2 regions of the Paenibacillus sp. J22P59 genome follow, and region 2 is predicted to be linked to the other one. Evidence: riboswitches for the same ligand, from Rfam matches in the RefSeq annotation. Region 2 holds a riboswitch; the other holds the start of a gene.
The links. Region 2 has a riboswitch for ZMP and ZTP ahead of rpiB (ribose 5-phosphate isomerase B). Riboswitches for the same ligand answer to the same signal wherever they lie in the genome.
Positions count from the first base shown of each region.

Region 1: linked by a shared signal. The riboswitch ahead of AC50YO_RS12300 (DJ-1/PfpI family protein) and the one ahead of rpiB (ribose 5-phosphate isomerase B) in region 2 are both predicted to bind ZMP and ZTP.

Region 1 covers NZ_JBXENX010000006.1:170,464-180,741, reverse strand. Annotated here, with positions in the region: gene AC50YO_RS12335 (hypothetical protein) at 1-213, opposite strand, end outside; gene AC50YO_RS12330 (LLM class flavin-dependent oxidoreductase) at 301-1,359, opposite strand; gene AC50YO_RS12325 (MFS transporter) at 1,440-2,714, opposite strand; gene AC50YO_RS12320 (TetR/AcrR family transcriptional regulator) at 3,018-3,623, shown strand; gene AC50YO_RS12315 (glucose 1-dehydrogenase) at 3,680-4,414, opposite strand; gene AC50YO_RS12310 (methyl-accepting chemotaxis protein) at 4,837-5,757, opposite strand; gene AC50YO_RS12305 (DNA alkylation repair protein) at 5,989-6,696, opposite strand; gene AC50YO_RS12300 (DJ-1/PfpI family protein) at 6,869-7,447, opposite strand; ZMP/ZTP riboswitch at 7,506-7,585, opposite strand; gene AC50YO_RS12295 (DUF4037 domain-containing protein) at 7,750-8,817, opposite strand; gene AC50YO_RS12290 (hypothetical protein) at 9,089-9,394, shown strand; gene AC50YO_RS12285 (M23 family metallopeptidase) at 9,556-9,804, opposite strand.
Region 2 covers NZ_JBXENX010000010.1:146,737-157,014, forward strand. Annotated here, with positions in the region: gene AC50YO_RS18455 (ABC transporter ATP-binding protein) at 1-717, opposite strand, end outside; gene AC50YO_RS18460 (ABC transporter permease) at 730-1,653, opposite strand; gene AC50YO_RS18465 (ABC transporter permease) at 1,656-2,588, opposite strand; gene AC50YO_RS18470 (peptide ABC transporter substrate-binding protein) at 2,695-4,350, opposite strand; gene glyA (serine hydroxymethyltransferase) at 4,720-5,967, opposite strand; gene AC50YO_RS18480 (TIGR01440 family protein) at 6,046-6,648, opposite strand; gene rpiB (ribose 5-phosphate isomerase B) at 6,675-7,133, opposite strand; ZMP/ZTP riboswitch at 7,254-7,334, opposite strand; gene AC50YO_RS18490 (low molecular weight protein arginine phosphatase) at 7,407-7,988, opposite strand; gene AC50YO_RS18495 (manganese efflux pump MntP) at 8,006-8,563, opposite strand; gene AC50YO_RS18500 (L-threonylcarbamoyladenylate synthase) at 8,649-9,710, opposite strand; gene spoIIR (stage II sporulation protein R) at 9,812-10,278, opposite strand, start outside.

The DNA of each region.
Region 1 (10,278 bases), on a different contig from region 2:
TCGAATATTGGGCGTTCCTACACCAATTCGTAGAAGAATAATTAAAATACTGCTTTTGCCTCCATCACTTTTGTTCCATTTGTTTTTATTGCCGCTGCTTTTGTTGCCATTGTTTTTATTGCCGCCGCTTTTGTTTCCTCCACTTTTACGACCTCTGCTTTTGGAGCCTGAGCTTCGGTCTCCCCCGCATCCGTGTCCCCCTTTTCTCGACATTCCTATCATCTCCTTACCAATTTAGTAGATTCACTCTATCTTATGGAGATAAATAGTTTTTGGTGTGTATCCGGCAGTTCAATAGGCTTATAAATTGTGCTTCTCCGCTTCCCACTTGGCTACTTCCTCCCGAACTCTTGGCGCCACCTCAGTTCCAAGCAGCTCAATAGCCCTCATAACTTCGGAATGCGGCATCGTGCTTAAAGGTACGTACAGCATAAAACGGGTAACCCCTACATGTTTACGAAGGTGAATGATTTTTCGGGCAACCATCTCAGGGTCCCCAACATATAGAGCACCTTCAAAGCTGCGCGCAGCATCGTAGCTGGAGCGGTCATAATGCCCCCATCCCCGTTCCTTGCCCAATCTATTCATGCCTGCCATAGTTGATGGAAAAAAGAGATCTGCTGCCTGCTCCGTACTGTCTCCAACAAACCCTATCGAATGCGACCCAACTTGAAGCTGAGATTCATCATGGCCGGCATACGCCGCTGCTTTCTTATACAACTGTACGAGCGGAGCGTAATCCGTCGGTCTTCCACCGATAATAGCCAGCATTAGAGGCAGCCCTAACAGGCCTGCACGAACAGCGGACTCCTCTCGGCCCCCGCTGCCAACCCATATCGGCATAGAAGCCTGAACAGGCCTTGGATATATGCCCAAGTTATTAATCGCAGGACGATGCTTGCCCTCCCAGGTAACTTTTTCAGACTCACGTATTTTTAAAAGCAATCCCAAATGTTCTTCGTACAGCTCCGCATAATCATCCAAATCATATCCGAACAGAGGGAAGGACTCGATAAAAGAGCCTCGTCCCGCCATGATCTCTGCCCGTCCATTCGAAATGCCGTCAAGCGTAGCAAAATCCTGAAAAACGCGTACCGGATCTAAGGAAGATAATACGGTCACAGCGCTGGTCAGCCGGATTTTTTTCGTCTGAGCGGCAGCCGCAGCCAGTACGATAGCCGGGGAAGATGCTGCATAATCCGCTCTATGGTGCTCACCAACGCCAAACACATCAAGTCCCACTTGATCAGCAAGAACAATTTCCTCCACAACCTCACGCAACCGCTGTGCGTGACTTATTACGTCTCCTGTGTGAACATCCGGCTTTGTTTCTACAAACGAAGTTACCCCTATTTCCATAACAATCGCTCCTTTATATTATGTTTTCTTGCATTTTCATCAGTGTTTCAAATCCACAGACTAATTCAGACTCAGATCTGTCATTTCATACTAGTAGCGTCACTGCGGAGAGTCACTATCCAGAACAGCAGCGCCGCAGCGCTAACAGAAGCTCCTAACACACATACTCCATTCCAGCCATAATGCGCATAGATCTGAGTCGAAGCAATGGAACCGACTGCGCTGCCAATCGAATAGAAGATCATATACCCGGCAGTGATTCGACTCCGAGCATCAGTCCGTAGTGGAAGGATCATCGTCTGATTGGTAACATGTACGGCCTGCACAGCCAAATCGAGAAGCACGATGCCAATCACCAATGCGAACAGGGATTGTTCGGTATAACGGATAAAAAACCAGGACACCAACAGCAGCACCAGAGCAGTGCCCGTCGTCCTCTGCCCATAGCCTCGATCAGCAAGTCTTCCCGCTCTCGCGGCAGCCAGCGCGCCTGCTACTCCGACCAAACCAAAGGCTCCAATTGCACTAGGAGAAAGCGATAAAGGCGCAGAGCTAAGAGGCAGTACGAGAGAGGTCCATAGAATACTGAAATCAGCAAAAATGAACAGAGCAATAATAGAGCGAATACGCAATAGTCGTTCTTGAATAAACAACCTGACCATCGATTCTAGCAGCTTAGAGTAAGATAGTTTTTTCACCTTCCGTTCAACACGGGGCAATATCTTATAAAACATGCCAACCATCACCAGCATCAATCCTGCCGAAACAAAATACACGGATCGCCAGCCTGCGAGGTCTGTCAGTATTCCCGAAATCGATCTTGCCAGAAGTATGCCGATGACAATCCCGCTTGTAACCACCCCAACAACACGGCCTCGTTCAGCAGGCGACGCCATAGTTGCTGCGAATGCTACAAGTGTCTGTGTCACCACGGCTAGCAAGCCGACCATAGCCATGCCTGCAAATAATAGAATGCTGTTGGCCGCCGTTCCAACCATCATTAGCGCAAGAACAGACAATAGCATTTGACCGATAATCAAGCTTCGTTGACTAAGCAAATCTCCAAGCGGCACCAATAGCAGCAGTCCCAACCCATAAAAAATTTGCGTAACAGTAACCACGATGCCAATGATTGAATAGTCGATTCCGAACTCGCCCGATAGACGATCAAGCAACGGCTGTGCGAAGTAGATATTCGCAACTGACATCCCGCAAGCAACTGCAAACAATAGCGTCACATAGCGAGACATTTCAGCAGATTGCTCTGTGCCTGCTTCGATTAGCCGTGCAGATAACGGCTCTGCCCTGCTGCCTGCGATGACTATTCCCTTGCTTGCATCCTCCTTATTGAACATTCCTCTTCTCCCCCATTTCTATATTACAAATAACGTACTGATCGGTATGTTATTTCACCTAGTGAATATAGCTCACAATTATTCGTATTGTCAACCAAAAAAAATGAGAATAATTAAGCATATACTTATTTTATATTTGATTCTAACGCTATAACCTATCTCCTGACTCATCTCGGCATTTGACATATAATTCGGCAAAAGATAGAATAATAACATATTGATCGGTACACAAATTTCGATCGTTATAGCAGTTCTTTTTATAAGCTATAATCAAAAATTAAAGGTGAATGAGAGGTATTCATCATGGCAAGATCCCGTGAATTTGACGAAGGAACCGTATTAGAAGCAGCGATGGAGCTTTTTTGGGAAAAAGGATACGAGGCTACCTCATTGAGTGATTTGACCTCTAGAATGGGAATTCAACGTCCTAGTATTTACTCAGCCTTTGGAGACAAGAAAGAATTATTCGAAGCTGCACTGCGCCGTTATACGATGTCCCGCGCTTCAGATATACGAACTAGGCTGCAGAGCCATTCTTCTGTAAAAGAAGCCTTCTCCGCTTTTTTCAAAAGCGTAGTTGAAGAGGAATATGCAGGTGATCGCAGTCGGGGCTGCTTCTGCATCAATACCATGGTTGAGCTAGCGCCTCATGATGAGAAATTCGAAATTCTCACGAGAGAACACCAAATGTACTTGGCGGTCATATTCCAAGAAACGATTGAACGAGGCATGCAATCAGGAGAATTGAACGGACATACTCAGGCCAAGCCTTTAGCACAAGCGCTCATCCTGTCGTTAATCGGACTAACCGTAATGTTGAAATCTCGACCAGAGCCATCATTTATTGATCAGGCAATTGCCGTTACACTTTCATTGCTCAATTCGAGTGAAGCTTCCTCCGTTAAGTAGACGTTATAACAAATAAAAGGGGCACCCAATTGGGTGCCCCTTTTATTTGTTTGAAACTACATTGCTGTTAAGCCACCGTCGATAACGAACTCAGAGCCAGTCGAATAGCTTGACTCGTCAGAGGCAAGGAAGAGCACCAGATCAGATACTTCTTCGGATTGAGCCAGACGCTTAAGAGGAATATGTTTTGCAAATTCTTTGATAACTTCAACTGCATCGCCTTGTGTAACCATTGGTGTTTCGATAACACCTGGATGCACGGAGTTTACGCGAATATTGAAGGAAGCTAATTGAAGAGCTGCTGCTTTTGTTAGTCCACGAACCGCAAATTTCGTATCCGTGTAACCAACTGCTCCACCAACAAGACCATTCATGGAAGAAATATTAACGATAGATCCATTTCCTGTCTTTTTCATAGAATCAGCCGTTGCTTTAATGCCCAGGAATACAGAAACTTGATTGATTTCAACAATTTTTCTGTAGTCTGCTTCTGTCATGTCAAAAATCGATTTGCTCATGCTAATGCCTGCATTGTTCACGAGTACGTTAACAGGACCAAATGCCTTTTCTGTTTCTGCAACAACAGTCTCCCAATCAGCTGCTTTTGTTACATCTTGCTTCACGAACTTAACATTTTCTCCAAGCTCTGCTGCCAAAGCTTGTCCGCCCTCTTCATTCAAATCGGTGAAAACAACTTTTGCACCTTCGCTTGCGAATTTACGAACATGAGATTCGCCCATACCGCGAGCGCCACCTGTAATAATGACTACTTTACCTGCTAAACGATCCATTTCATCTAACTCCTTTAACGTTAAAATTTTTAATATAATATATTATACTACAAAACAATATGATATCAAAACATTATCCTTGTGTATAGATTAATCATCAATTAATCAGGGATAATTAAAAACATTTATTCATATATTTGGAAATTAATAAGCACAACTCATACATATGCCCGTCTTTAATTATTATGCGCAATGATAGTCGTAAGCATTCATAAATAATCATTAAACATTTCAGTGAGAACAACGATTCAAAAGGATTTAATCGGGAGATGAATAAAAGCTTTGGTGTAGTGCAGGCTTTTTTGTAGGGGTGATACAGGGGGAAGGGAAGATGGATAGTACGAAGAGGCTCTGATGCTTTTCATTTATGTATATCTGCCCTCTTCGCTTGAAGGATGTCATTTTTCTAAAATTTAATTATTTTAAAGCAAGTCTCCTACGAGTTTGGCTTGCTTGTCCAGCTCACGTGCAGCTTGGCCAATTCCCGTAAATTCATCAACAGCTTGCTGGGTACTCATCTCGCTATCTGATATGACTATTCGTGTCCGCTTTAGTCCTTTGGAGATTTCCAGCACCTGAGCAGCAATATCCTGAAGCGTAGCGTTTACTTCCTTCGTAGCTTCTTCTGTCTGATTAGCCAGCTTGCGAACCTCGCTTGCCACCACGTTAAATCCGAGACCATACTCTCCAGCATGTGCAGCCTCTATTGCTGCATTCAGAGCAAGCAGCTTGGTTTGCGAAGCAATCTCTGAGATGGCTTTTGTCGTTTTCTGGATAGCGCCGGCTTTATGCTCCATCAATTGGAGAACATGCATATTATCATCCGATTCCTTAACGATCTTATCAATTGCTGAAGTTATTCGGTGGCTGCTTAAAACCCCTTCATCCGCACGCTTCAAGAGATCCTCTGCCATTTGCTTCAGTTCTTTGGTGAATGCAGCGGCCGTATTTTCTCGGCTCGTAATATCCGTTGCGATCTTAAGAACTGCCACGATTTGGCCTTCTGAATTCGCAATTGGGGTATAGGTCGCCTCTAACCATCGGATATGCTGATTCTTCGTGATACGCATTATTTTCTCCTGGAAGGGATTGCCGCTCTTCAAATCATTCCACAGCTTCACATACTCAGGACTATTCACATACTCCGCAGTGCAAAACTGTCGATGAGTAAGCCCTGACATTTCTACTGGTTCATATTCCATAGCCTTAGCAAAATTGTCATTAGCCCATAACACCTTTCCATGGATATCGAATTCAATCATGGCCAATGTATGCTCGATTGCCGCTAATACTGCATTCCCATCCAATACCTGAGTGCTGGCATATCCGCTATTCGTTATCATGCTGAGGTTCCACCTTATAATTGTAATTGTACAATTTTGCATAGTATTACAACGGAACTATATACGATTTTTGCAATCAGCACAACAATTAATTTCCATATAATTATAGATGTTGAATAATGCGAATGCAGCGTGTGCAACAATAATAAAACTTATTAATCCTTCTCCTTCTTTGTTCAACACTAATGGGGGTGATTTACTAAGAAGGAGAAGGCAAAGACGTAATAAAGTCTAACACCTTACATGCTTTCGTTTGAAGCCAATCTGCCCTTTATCTATTGCCTTTTGAATATTAGCAGAGGCGTTCAAGAGCTTGCTCTTGGCAGTGCCGCTATTGACCTCTACCGGGCCGACCTCCTTAGCGATCTCGACCGCTTTATCATGGAGAGGCTGATAGGATACTCCGACCGTGTAAATGAAACTATTCATTGCATATTTCGCGCGTTCGGGCGCATTGTGGATCGTATTTTTAACTTGTTCCAGCATATTAGCAAGCTTCTCTTCGGAAAATTCACTATCTGGACGATTGCCGAGCAGCCAGCAATAACAGCTCCAGCCCGCCGACATTCGCAGCTCTATATCGCTTGCAATCCATTTATCAGAAACCTCTTGTGCAATATCCGCTTCTGCCAAAGTGACTGCAACGACAAAATCCGATAGCATATAAAAATAAGCTCCATCTATCCATCGTTCAAAATCCGCCTCAGTCATTGCCTGTGGCTCTGCGATCACTCCGGCAAAATACATGGCATCATAATTCCCTGTAGCATAGAGTTGCTCAGCCAATGGTTGATTCAGCTTAGTTTTCCTTAAGATCGGCTTCATTGCACCTGTAGCCACCCCAAAAAGCGGCTCATGCGCACCATTAGACTGATATATCTTCTTAGTGCGTTCCTTTCCTAGGGCTTCAAGCTCCTGCATAACCGCTTCCAGATTCATTGTTCCACTTCCCTCATGCTGAATTTCCCTTACAGGGACTCTACTTCAAATATAGCATAAGTAATCCAATGAAATGAAATCGGGATCAAGACCGCAATAGCATATTCTTCTATTCACAATGCTTGTGTTTAACAGCTCTCTACACAAACAGTTTCGAATTTTTTATGTAGTTTCAATTTGTCGAAATCGAAGTGTAGTATGGGTAATCCATCTTTTCTTGAACCTGCTGCACTACCGCTTCATTTGTAAGTGATTCTATGAAATACAGCCCCAGATCAATAGAAGCCGACACTCCACCGCCTGTGAAAATATTACCGTCTCTAACAAAGCGCTGCTTGACTACTTCTCCACAATAAGGAGTTAACAGCTCATAAGCAGAAGGATTTGTAGTTGCTGTTTTCCCAGCTAGAAACCCTGCAGCTCCCAGAATTAAAGCACCTGTACAAACCGATATTTTATACTCCACCTCTCGTGCAGTCTGAATCCATGCTATAAACTCGTTATCAAATCTAAGCCGCCTAGTAGCTAATCCTCCGGGAATAAAGATCAGATCATAGACCGACAGATCAGGACAGACATGGTCAATTCTTATCGTCAATCCTCTATCATCGGTGACTTGCTCTTTGTTTGAACAGAAATCCCATGACACATTTTCTTTTATCTTCAGAATACCCAACCATGTTACAGCTTCATAAAAACCTACAAAATCTAACGTTGTCATCTCATCGAACAAAATATAAGCCATTTTCATCCCATACACCTAACCTTTCCTCGTGTGAAATAAAAAAAAGCATCTGATCTAAGATCAAATACTTTGCCCAGGCGTACGACGCTATGAATATGTACTCCCTCGTGGTTATCCACGTTTACGCCAGTTGTACATACCAAATATTTACTATATTGTATTCCGAAGGACTATGTAAATCAAGCAAAAATTTGCATATATACAACATGGATCATCCAACACAAAAAGACCGGATTCCCATTTAATCACGAAACATTAGAATAACTCTATATTCAGATAATTCATTTCTACTTTGTAATAATTCAGGACTAGCCCCTATGGGATATTCGGAAAAGTCCCTTGAGCGCATTTCTCGCATATTCCCCTTCTTCACCAGCTCCACGAACGATATTTCTGAAATCGGTATTATCTGTAATTTGATCAATGTTGCCGATTAAGCGTCTGTCAGCAAACTGGCGGATATTCTCATCTACAACCTGCTCCAAAATCATTCCTGCGATTTCTTCTCCATGCATGACTTTGAAGGGACGATCATAGAAGTATGACACCTCATTAGAGATGAGCTCGGTAATTTCTAATCCATTATGCATGCTTGATAAAAGCTTATAAGCATTATTAAATGCGCCCTCACGTTCTCTCCAAGCAGTCGCCGTCTGAGCTTCCCAAAGATAAGGCAGCAATTGATCCGAGCATTTCAACTGTTTAAATGCGGTGCCAAACCATTTTGGGTATGGAGCATACTGACGTTCCATTAGAAAACAGAGATTGATGATATCGCGGACAATACGTGAAGCAATAATAGCAGAGCCAAGTTCATCGCCTGCAAAACCCGCACGAAGCATCAAGTGTTCTTCTTGCCCGATTCGTTGCCAATTGGATGCCATTAGGTATAACCAAATATCATGGGGATAATAGCTGAATTGCTTGCGTAATGATGAGAGCAGACCCCTATCATCCCTATAAATTGCCCCTTTTGTTATCTCGAGGAGCGACTGCGAGGGGAGTGATAGCCAATCCTCTAATCCCAAAGATTCATTTATGTTAACACCTAAGTAATTTTCGATAAACTCCGGCAACGTTGTAATAACGCTCTTTCTTATATCAACCAGAAAGCCATAAAACGATTTGGGCACTCGCTCACTCAGAGATTGTCTTATCTGTTCGGAGCAATCAATATCTTCATTACTAAGAAAAAGATATACTCTTGGCCCCCAATCATGATCGGTTGACATTTCTGTATCATAGCCCAGCACTTCACTCCCCGGACCAAGCAAAGCAGAGGAATATCGTAAATCCGGAAAAGCATCTGAGAGTATAGGCTCAACAACCTCCGTATGAAATCGCCGACATAATTCCATCCCTGTAATAAAGGACATTCATCATAGCTCCTATCCTATTTCATTTTCAAAAATACATAATGTAAACTCACTACAACAAAATCCATTTATCAGTTAGATTATATCAAAATGAATATAATGAGCATAAAGCTCTATTGAATCCAAATATTACATTATGTTACATTTTGATTGTAACTTCCGTTTGAGCAGTCGCTGCATCAAAAGCAACGGAAGTGCTTGTGTTAAGGATTTAACAAATTCATAGGAAGAAAGGATTGAGAGAAAAGTGAGAAAAAAATGGCTATCTCTTATGTTAGTAATGGTAATTGCATTGGTTATTCCGTTGTCGGTGGCATCTGCCAATGCGAGTCAATCCATCACAGGTTCAGGCAAACTAAATATTCATATCGACGCCGTATCAGATTCTGAATATGGTCCTGTTTTATGGTATCAGTTCCAAGTGAAGAACAGTTCAGGAGTTGTAGTCTATTCTGGTTATAATGGTGGCACTCCAAGTGGAAGCGTGAACAACCTTCCTTATGACACTTATACCATTTATGTAACTACTAATGCATGGACGGGTATTAACAGCATCCTTTTGTCTTTCACTCCATAATTTTAATAACAAATCACATAGCTATACTTTAATAACAGCCGAAACGAACCTTCGTTTCGGTTTTTTTAGCTCTTCTTTTTGTGGATATACGAGAATGAGTTGAATGAACAGATCAGCAGCCATTCACTGTAAATCACATCCCATATCCTCCAGTTTGTAACCTACTCGGGCACAATGATTTGATCTTTCTCCGGCATAGTCCTCCCATCCATATCTTTAAAATATAGTGGCAGACCTTCAGCGAAAATAGGCATTAACGTTTGGGTTGGGTCTTGACGCTGATGATGAATATGTAAATGCGGTTCAGAGGTTGACCCACTATTACCTACACGTCCAATCAAGTCGCCGGGCTTCACACGATCGCCTGCTTTAACGGTTATACTATCCTTTTTCAAATGGTTGAGAAGCAACCTACAACGCTCTTTTCTTGAAGCGGCCATATTACAGTTACAGATGGAGAGCTTTTATCTATGCTTGAAGGATAAGCGAACTTTATAATATTTAAGGTAAGGAGAATCGGAAAAATCAAAACAGCACTTAATGCAAACGATATGAGATTGCGAAAAATCGTTTTCTTTTTTATAAGTCGAATAATAATAAATATGATGCTAGAAATTGCCCCTACTAAGCCGACAAACGGCAAAAACATCTTTAGCAGACTCCATGAGACAGCACCAGATAAACCTTGAATAAAGAACACAGAAATCCACAATATGCTTATAAATAACGCAGTAACCAAATTGAATATGCCTATGCTTTTCATCCTTTTGCCCATATCCCCTACTCACCTCGATTTCACATTGCAGTTTGTTACATATAAATAAGATCTAGCAAAACTGCTCGAATTCTCCGAAAGGCTATGCTTCCGCACATAAAAACCTTCC
Region 2 (10,278 bases):
CTTCGTGCCTGTCTCGACGACTTTCCCTGCATACATAACCACTACGCGGTCGCATACATCTGCTACAACACCCAAATCATGGGTGATCAGAATAATCGAAGTGCCTAGACGGACTTGAAGATCCTTCATCACGCGCAAAATTTGTGCTTGTATCGTTACGTCAAGCGCCGTTGTCGGCTCATCAGCAATAAGCAAGGAAGGATTGCATGCAAGTGCGATCGCAATCATTGCACGCTGCCTCATACCGCCTGAGAACTCATGCGGGTATTGGTTAACCCGTGCTGGAGCGTTCGGTATGCCTACGAGATTAAGCATCTCAATAGCCCGGTTGCGAGCTTCAGTAGCATTCATTCCCTGATGCTTAACCAAGCCTTCGGTAATTTGGCGACCGATCGTCAGCGTTGGATTGAGCGAGGTCATCGGATCTTGGAAGATCATCCCCATCTCTTTGCCGCGGATATCTTCCATTTGCTTATTCGTTTTCTTTAGAATCTCTTCGCCTTTGAACATAATTGAACCGCTTGTGATTGCCGGTGGCGAAGGGATGAGGCGCATCAAAGACTGGGCGGTAACACTTTTGCCACAGCCGGACTCCCCAACGATACCAACAGCCTCGCCTTTGTTTATATGAAAGTTAACACCGCGAACCGCCTGAACGGTACCGCCGCGAACTTTGAAGTTAACACGAAGATCATTCACTTCAAGTAAACGTTCCATCTCTTGCACCTCCTACTTTTTCATCTTCGGATCAAGTGCGTCACGCAAGCCATCACCGAAAATATTAAAGCAAAGCATTGTTAAGCTGATCAAAATTGCCGGGAACAGCATGCGCCATGGATAGATCGTCATGGATTTCAATGCGTCATTGATAAGCGTACCTAAGGAAGCAGCTGGAGATTGTACCCCGAGACCCAAGAAGCTTAGGAAAGCCTCTGCAAAGATTGCGCTTGGTACAGTCATTGTAATCGTAACGATGATCGCACCCATTGCATTCGGAACCAAATGCTTGAACATGATGCGAGCAGGGTTTGCGCCAAGGGAACGTGCAGCAAGTACATATTCCTGATTCTTGAGCTGCATAATTTGTCCCCGAACGATCCAAGCCATGTTAATCCACCCTGTAATACTTAGAGCAAGAATTATCGTGAACATACTTGGCTCTAAGACTACAATCAATAGAATAACAATCAGCATGTTAGGAATCGAATATAAAATTTCGCAAAAGCGGTTAAGAACTTCATCTACTTTACCGCCGAAGTAGCCCATAATGCCGCCGATGATAACACCGATCACCAAATCGACAAGAGCTGCATAAATCCCTACTTGAAGCGATATACCCGCACCCATCCATGTTCTTGCGAACATGTCCCGGCCGAGAGAATCGGTACCGAACCAATGGTCGCCTGAAGGCTTCTGATTGGTGGCATCGAGATTATTCGTATCAAAGTCATGCGGGGAAATCCATTGACCAAAAATGGCCATCAATATAATCACAACAAGAATGGCAAGGCTGATCATGGACATTTTATTCGAACGCAGACGCAGCCAAGCATCTTTCCATGCCGATATGCTTTCGCGAACAACGGTTTCACTACGTTTCTCTTCTTTGCTGAGCTTCGCAAAATCGCTAGGCTGCAATGATTTGTCTTGCACGGTCAGCCCCCCTTCCTGTTGCTTAGCTTAATTCGTGGATCAACGAGCCCATAGGCTATATCCGTAAGGAAACGAGCAAGCATCAGTATGATCGCATAGAACAGCGTCAGCCCCATAATGAGCGTGTAGTCACGATTCGTAATACTGTTGACGAAAAACTTACCTAAACCGCCGATACCAAATATTTGTTCAATAATAACGGAGCCTGTAATAATGTTAGCCGTCATAGGACCTACATAAGTAACGACAGGAAGAATCGCATTACGCAGCGCATGCCGCACAATGATAACGCGACCCGACAATCCTTTTGCTCTAGCCGTCTTAATGAAATCGGCTGTCAGTACCTCCAGCATGCTGGAGCGCGTGAGCCTCGCAATAAATGCGGCAGGCAAGAAGGACAGCGCAAGAACTGGCAGGATGAAATCACTCGGATTATTCAGTCCAGCTACACTAAGCCAGCGCAGCTTAACCCCGAATACGTATTGCAAGCCTGAAGCAACTACGAAGTTCGGTATAGAAACCCCTAATACCGCGATAAGAATCGTAAAGCTATCCAAAAATTTACGATGGTTAAGCGCAGCTATAAGGCCTAACAAGAGCCCCGCTCCAATGGCGACAATAATCGCGAAGACACCCAGCTGCAACGAGTATGCAAAGCCATTCTGAATAATACTCGTTACTGTGACATACTTCTGTTTCATGGAAACGCCAAGATCGAATTGAGCCAGATTCTCCATGTACTGGAAGTATTGCTTCCATAATGGCTCATTCAGTCCGTATTGTTCATTCAGCTTTTCCTGAATGGCTGCAGGAATATTTTTCTCACTCTGGAATGGATTCCCCGGTATCGCTTTCATCAGAAAAAAAGTAGCCGAAGCCAGTACGATGATCGATATCAACATAAACAACAGCTTTTTTAGAACGTAACGAACCACTCGTTATGGCACCTCCTTTATGAAGTCAAGATTCTGATTTTGGAATAAAGAAAGGGGATATACGCAGTCAATGCCGCATATATCCCGCTAACCATGGAAGAGCTAATTATTTCGCTTCTTTGTAGCCGCGAGTATAATCAATGTCGCCTTTGTAATCAATAAAGATGCCTTGGTAGCCTGGCTTCAGCATGTTCACACTGCTGTAGTAGAACAGCGGCATAACTGCACGGGAATCAATAAGAATCTTCTCTGCATCAGCCATTGCTTTCATACGCTCTTTTTGATCAGCAGTAGCATATGCCTTTTTAACGAGAGCGTCATATTCAGGTGAATTAAAGCCTGTGTTGTTGTTACCGCTGTACGAAGTGTACAGATCAATGAATGTCATAGGGTCATTGTAATCGGCACCGTTACCGCCGCGTGCTGCTTCAAAGTTCAGACGGTTACGGTTATCGATGAATACGCCCCACTCTTGGTTCTCAATGCTTGTGTTCACGCCCAGATTAGCTTTCCACATTGCTGCAATTGCTTCAGCAATTTTTTGGTGCTTCTCATTCGTGTTGTATGCCAGCTTGATTGTTGGCATTTCGCTTAGTCCAAGCTCTTTCAAGCCTTCAGCAAGCAGTTTCTTCGCTGCTTCATAATCTTCTTTGAAGTAATCATCTTTAAATTCGCTGCGGAAGTCTTCTTTCTCACCTTTAATGCCCGGTGGTACTAGACCATATGCAGGTGTTTCGCCGCCCAGTGCGACTTTTTCTGTAATGTTCTTACGATCTACTGCCATCGAAAGGGCCTGACGAATTTTCTCGTTGTTGAAAGGCGCCTCTTTCGTATTGAACATGTAGTAGTAAATGCTCGCTGTACCTTTAACTTGGAATTCCTCCGGATTGCTTTCTTTCAATGTCGCGTATTGATCGATTGGGATCAAGCCTGTAGGCATACCTGCAAAGTCAAGTTGACCCGTTTGGTACATGTTAAGCTCTGTACCGGAATCATTAACCATAGTGAAGTGTACTTTCGTAAATTTCACTTCGTCTTTTGCACGGTAGTTTTCATTAGGCGTAAGCGTCATTGTGGAGTTTTGCTGCCACTCGCTCATTTTGAAAGGACCGTTAGTAATCATTGTCGATACATCTGTTGCCCAAGCTTCATTCTCTTTCACCGTTTGATGAACCGGGAAATAAGTTTGGAAAGACATCAGGCTAAGGAAATAAGGCGTTGGAGAATTCAGCTTCACTTCGAGCGTATGCTCATCCAATGCTTTAACTCCTACATCGTCAGCAGTAACGCCTGCTGCGCCTGTGTTGTATTGCTCTGCATTCTTAATGTAGTACAGCTGGTAAGCATACGCTGCTGCTTCCGGCTTCAGGTTCGGGTCAAGCACACGTTTCCAAGAGAATTCGAAATCGTTAGCTGTAACCGGATCGCCATTGCTCCACTTTGCATTTTCATCAAGTGTGAATGTATATGTCAAACCGTCATCAGAGATTTTCCATTCTTTCGCTGTAGCTGGAAGGTCATTACCCTTCTCATCTTTGCGCAGCAAGCCTTCATACAAGCCACTCAATACTGTAGCGGATACTTGGTCCTGTACTTGTGCAGGGTCCAAAGTCGGCGGCTGCTCAGCCAGGTTCATTCTAAATTCTTGCTTAGCTGATCCTGCTTCGCCTTCGCCTGTTTCATTCTTAGGCGTACAGCCGACTGCGAGAATCGCCAGCACCAGCAGTACAGAGATAAGCGTAAAGCTAGATTTCTTCAACATAAAAATCCTCCCCTAGTTGTTTTGCATAAATGTAATAATATACCTATACATAAATATACAATTCGAAATAAAAGCTTATATACTGATTGCGTATTCAATTTTCCACTTTTACCAAATTATTTACATATGCTTATAGATATAATTATCACTACTTTAATCATAATTTAATATATATTTAACGTCAATCAATATACAATGCGATTCGCTTCTTTGTCAATTGACCAGATAATTCAAACAACTCACTGCTTATAGCATGCTTCAACAATTAAGCTTTATTCCCCTGGTAATAATTAGTTGAAACACCAATACAATAAAAAAACCTCCAAGCCTCGTATAAACGAGAGATTGGAGGTTCTTCCAGAAATAAACTTAGTACTTCAATTCAGGGTAAAGCGGGTATTGCGCAGTCAGATCGCGCACTTTGCCGCGAGCTTCAGACAATACAGCCTCGTCTTTAGGGTTTTTGAGAACAAGAGCAATCACTTCACCGATAATCCGCATAGCATTCTCATCCATGCCGCGGGAAGTAGCTGCAGGCGTTCCGAGGCGAATACCGCTCGTAACGAATGGGCTGGTTGGGTCGAACGGAATCGCGTTCTTGTTAGCTGTAATGCCTACTTCGTCAAGAACATGCTCTGCTTCTTTACCTGTAATGTTCAAGCTGCGCGTATCAACCAGCATAAGGTGATTGTCCGTACCGCCAGAAACGATATTGATGCCTTCTGCAATAAGCGTATCTGCCAGAACCTTCGCGTTGTTCACAACATTTTGTGCATATTCTTTCCAAGAAGGCTGAAGAACTTCGCCGAAAGCGACTGCTTTCGCTGCGATAATATGCATCAAAGGACCGCCTTGCGAGCCCGGGAATACCGCTTTATCAATAGCCGCAGCCCATTCTTTGCGGCATAGAATCATACCGCCGCGTGGTCCACGAAGCGTTTTATGTGTCGTTGTTGTGACAAAATGAGCATGCGGTACTGGGTTCGGATGCAGACCAGCAGCAACCAGACCAGCAATGTGAGCCATGTCCACCATGAACAATGCGCCAACATCCTGAGCGATTTTGCCCAATTTCTCGAAATCAATTGTGCGCGGGTAAGCACTTGCACCTGCCACGATCAAGCGAGGACGGTGTTTGAAAGCCGCTTTGCGGACTTCTTCATAATCGATTGTGAACGTGTCTTCATTCACGCCGTAAGCAACGAAGTTATAAAGCAGGCCGGATGCGTTAACCGGGCTACCGTGCGTCAAATGTCCGCCATGTGCCAAGTTCATGCCAAGAACGGTGTCGCCAGGCTTGAGGACAGCCAAGTATACCGCCATGTTAGCTTGAGCGCCGGAGTGCGGCTGTACGTTTGCATGCTCGGAGCCAAAAATTTCTTTTGCACGATCGCGGGCAATATTCTCGACAATGTCAACATGCTCGCAGCCGCCGTAGAAACGCTTGCCTGGATAGCCTTCTGCATATTTATTCGTCAAAGCAGAGCCCATCGCTTCAAGAACCGCTTCACTTACAATATTCTCTGATGCAATCAGCTCGATATTATCGCGTTGGCGCTGTAGTTCCAGTCCCATTGCCTTTAATACTTCCGGGTCTTGCTTACGTAGATTTTCCATTATGAATAGCCTCCTCAAATAATAAATAATTAGATAATACTGTTAGGAATCGTTCAACCTATGAAATCTGATCATTCATTAATCGCAAGTTCCTGACGTCTGCTCTGACGCCAGGCCGCTTTCCACAAGCTCATAGACAGCTCTGGCACCGCCAATCAGCTTCGGTCTTGTGACAGCCATCGTTACATGAGCAGAGCCAATACTGCGGATAGAAGGACGGACAGGGACAGCTACGCGGCGAAGATGCATGCCAATGAAGGTATCCCCTATATCTATACCCGCATGTCCTTGTACCGCCTCTACTAGACAGGGACTGGAGAACTGGCGGTAAGCATAGGCAGCCATCGAGCCGCCAGCCTTAGGAACAGGCACGGCAGCTACTTCCTCCAGCCCATACCGCTCAGCAGCCTCTCGCGGCAGAACTAACGCTCTATTCAGATGCTCACAGCATTGATAGACAGGATAGAAACCAATGTCTTGCCGAACCGCCTCAACTCCAGCATAGATTTGAGAAGCAGCCTCAACCGTACCCGATGTGCCTATTCGTTGCCCAAGCACCTCACTCGTACTGGTTCCAATGACAACAAGCTGACCTGCGACAATTCCTCCAGCTGTGACCAATTCCCGAACAATTTGTTCCACGTCACTTGCAATATGCGGAATAGCCTCTAATTGACTCATGTCAGGCGATCTCCTTTACGATAGCTCTATGGATGTACAGTATATTGCTGTTCGATTTGAGTCACTTTTTTAATTCTTCCTGCATGGCGTTCACCGTTAGAGAAGGGCGTCTCCAGCCATATGCGGACAATCTCTTGAGCTACTCCAGGTCCGATTACTCGTTCCCCCATTGCCAAGACGTTCGAATCATTATGATCGCGAGTCGCTTGTGCCGAGAAAAGATCATGCACAAGAGCACAACGAATCCCTGGTACCTTATTAGCGGCAATCGACATGCCAATGCCTGTACCACAAATTAATATCCCGCGGTCTGCACGGCCACTCGCTACGCGATCCGCTACAGGGAGCGCATAATCCGGGTAGTCTACCGACTGCGAGCAATCACAGCCCAAATCCTCAATTTCGTGACCTAAAGACAAGATAAATGGAACAATTTCATCCTTCAAACGGTAACCGCCATGATCAGCACCAATTGCAATTTTCAATGGTGACCCTCCTTCAAGGAGTACGCAAGCGTACTTCGTAAGTTTGTAGTTATGACTGTTATTATACCTAATTCCGTCCTAAAAGACGAAAAAAGAGCAAGACATGCTAATTAGCATGCTGCTCTTTGCCCAGGCGACCGGCCGTATGTTCCGATGCTCCACCGTGGTTACCCACTTCCGTCGCCAGTCACATCGGAAACCGTCTTTGTTCCCTTATCATAGCCGATCCTTACAGGAAAATCAATCGTTATACGCTCGTTATTCCTAAGGAAATTATTTATTCTCCAGCTTAACTAGCAGCTTGCGCAAGCCCTCTTCAATCTCTTTGGCACAGCTCTCATACATTGCTGGCGTGCCGCCAAACGGATCAACGATATCAAAGCTTGGGATACGCCGTTCCAGATGCAGCAATTGTGTCCGTTCCTCTGTCGTAAGATGCTGGCCCAATGCCTGCTTCATATGCATTTCTGTATATAATCTTTCCAGCTCTTGAATATCTGATAATACCGCAGTATCTTGATTCACGTATTCCTTGAGCGTATGGGTTTTGTCCACCACTTCGGGGAACCATTGCAATAAACCCCGTTTATGGCCTGAGGTCATTGTCAGAATCAGATCTGCCCAATTCACTGCTTCTTCACTTAATGCTCGAGATGAACGGCCATCATGCGCTATAGAACGAACGCGCAGGGTTTCTGCCGCATGCTCAGAGATCGACAATCCATCAATCGTAGATACGCCAGCCGAGCGCACTTCAATGCGCAAACCTCTCTGCTGAGCCATCTCCCTTAGCAGCGCTTCTGCCATAGGTGAGCGGCATGTATTCCCGGTACATACGAACAAGATGCGTGTCATGCTGCAAGCTCCTCTCATCAAAAAATAAATAAAAGCCCAAAAACAAATAAAACCGCTCCGCCAAGCGCTTCACCGTATCCACCCAAATTACGGCTTACCCGGCGCCCTAGCAATAAACCCATTATAGATAATAGACCACCGAAAAAACCGAACAATAGTACCGTCAGCAGCAGGTCGGCAGCGAACATGCCAAGCGTCACCCCCACGGAGAAGGAATCGACACTTACACCTAATGCGAATAGCACCGCACCCCAGTTGCTTCGGGGGTTAAAGGACTGCACCCCTTCTCCCTTCAGGGAGCTGTAGATCATGTGCCCGCCCAGTAATACTAATAATATACCCGCAGCCGTCGTCGCCACATCACCGAGCAAGCCGCTGACGAACTGCCCCATGAACATGCCCCCTAGCGGCATGATAATATGAAATAAGGCAATAATTGTGCTTAGCCGTAAAATATCTCGAAGGCGTATCCCCTTCAGGCCAATTCCGATACCAAGTGAAAAAGCATCCATCCCAAGCGCAACGGCCATTATAAGCAGCGTCACAAACTGTCCGGTATGCAAAGTACTCTCCATCACAATCTACCGCCTCCATGTCCACATCCGTTCTTTAACCAAACATATGCGGACAAGGAGGCAAAGATACTACTGCTTGTTCAAACTATACGTAAAAAATGCGGTTGCCCGCAGCTTTGGTTAATCGGTTCATCAAAGCCTTTCCGATTCCCTCTTCCAGACAAGCTTCCGCCCAGATTCGATTCACGCCATCTGTATCGAACTGCCTGAGAGCAGCATACAGACGCTTGGCAGCTTCTTCAGGATGCTCTTCGCTGCCTAGTGATAATACCTTATCTGCATCGTAGGCTTGGACTCTCTCGTCAAAGGCAAGTACACCGGTCATCTCACCGCTTCGCTTTGCCTGTCCAATCTGCTCTTGAATATAGGCGATTACTGCAGCCCGTTCTCCACGAACAATCTGCATCTCGCCCTGAGGCGCATAATGCGTATACTTCATTCCCGGAGAACGAGGCGCCTCAACCATTGCTGTCTCTGCCTCTGGCGCATCAATATACGCAGCTGGCACAGCTTTGTTAAGCTGCTCTATGGTCACGCCGCCTGGCCGCAAGATTCGGATCGTATGCTCGCCTTGCAGCTCCACCACGGTAGATTCAAGCCCTACACCTGTTGGGCCGCCATCTACAATGCCGTCAATCTTGCCCGCCAGGTCTTCTAGAACATGCTCAGCCAACGTGGGGCTAGGCCTGCCTGACCGATTGGCGCTCGGAGCAGCGACTGGACAGCCTGCATGCCGAATCAGCTTAAGTGCTGCTTCATGATCAGGCATGCGAATGCCTACGGTTGTCAATCCCGCTGTAACCAGCGGTGATAAAATGCCACTCCTGATCGGCAGCACAATCGTAAGCGGACCTGGCCATAGCCTATCCATCAGTTGCTTCGCCAAATTCGAATAAGGCAGGACTAGTTCATCAAGCTGACGGATATCTGCAATATGTACAATAAGCGGATTATCCGACGGCCGTCCTTTTGCTAAGAAAATCCGTTCCACAGCAGCCGTATTCCTGGCATCTGCCCCCAGACCATACACCGTCTCGGTCGGAAATGCGACCAAGCCCCCTGAACGCAGCAGCTCTGCCGCTTCCTCCAGCCGACCTTCGACTTCTCCGTCGTCCTCGATGACGGGCCACACCTTCGTCGTTGTCATTTTCAATTATCCAATCCTTGCTATCATGAATTAATAGATGCCGCTATTATATCATATGCCGCTCCGCTTGCAGAGCAGATTAACCAATTGCAAGCCCTGATCTATGAGAATAGGCCCTTCAACCATTGGATAATAGTTTGAAGCAATTCCCACAGGAAAAACTTCGCCTCAGGAGCCTGCCCTTCTTCCGCTTTCGCTTGTGCAGCGCTATCGGAATCATTTGCTTGCTGCACTTTAGCATCCTTCGTACCAGCTTCCGTCTTAGCTTTGCCGCCTTCTGCAGCAGTCTCTTTCACTTCTAAGGAAGCTGTTTGTACTTTTGTCTCGGCAGACGCTGTCGCTTCTCCGGTAGCTGCATCAATGAAACAGAGCGGCGGGAACAAGACACACCACCAGTTTTGCCCGTTTCCTTCACCAAGCGTAACCAGCAACGCTTCATAATCGCCTGCGGGATATACTTCTTTGCCGTACATTTTTGTCGGGAAAGGAACCATGCCCAGCTCCGCTTTATACGCGTAGTCAAAGCCTCTATTTTTCAAGGTATCTCCTACGATTGTCTCAATCTCAT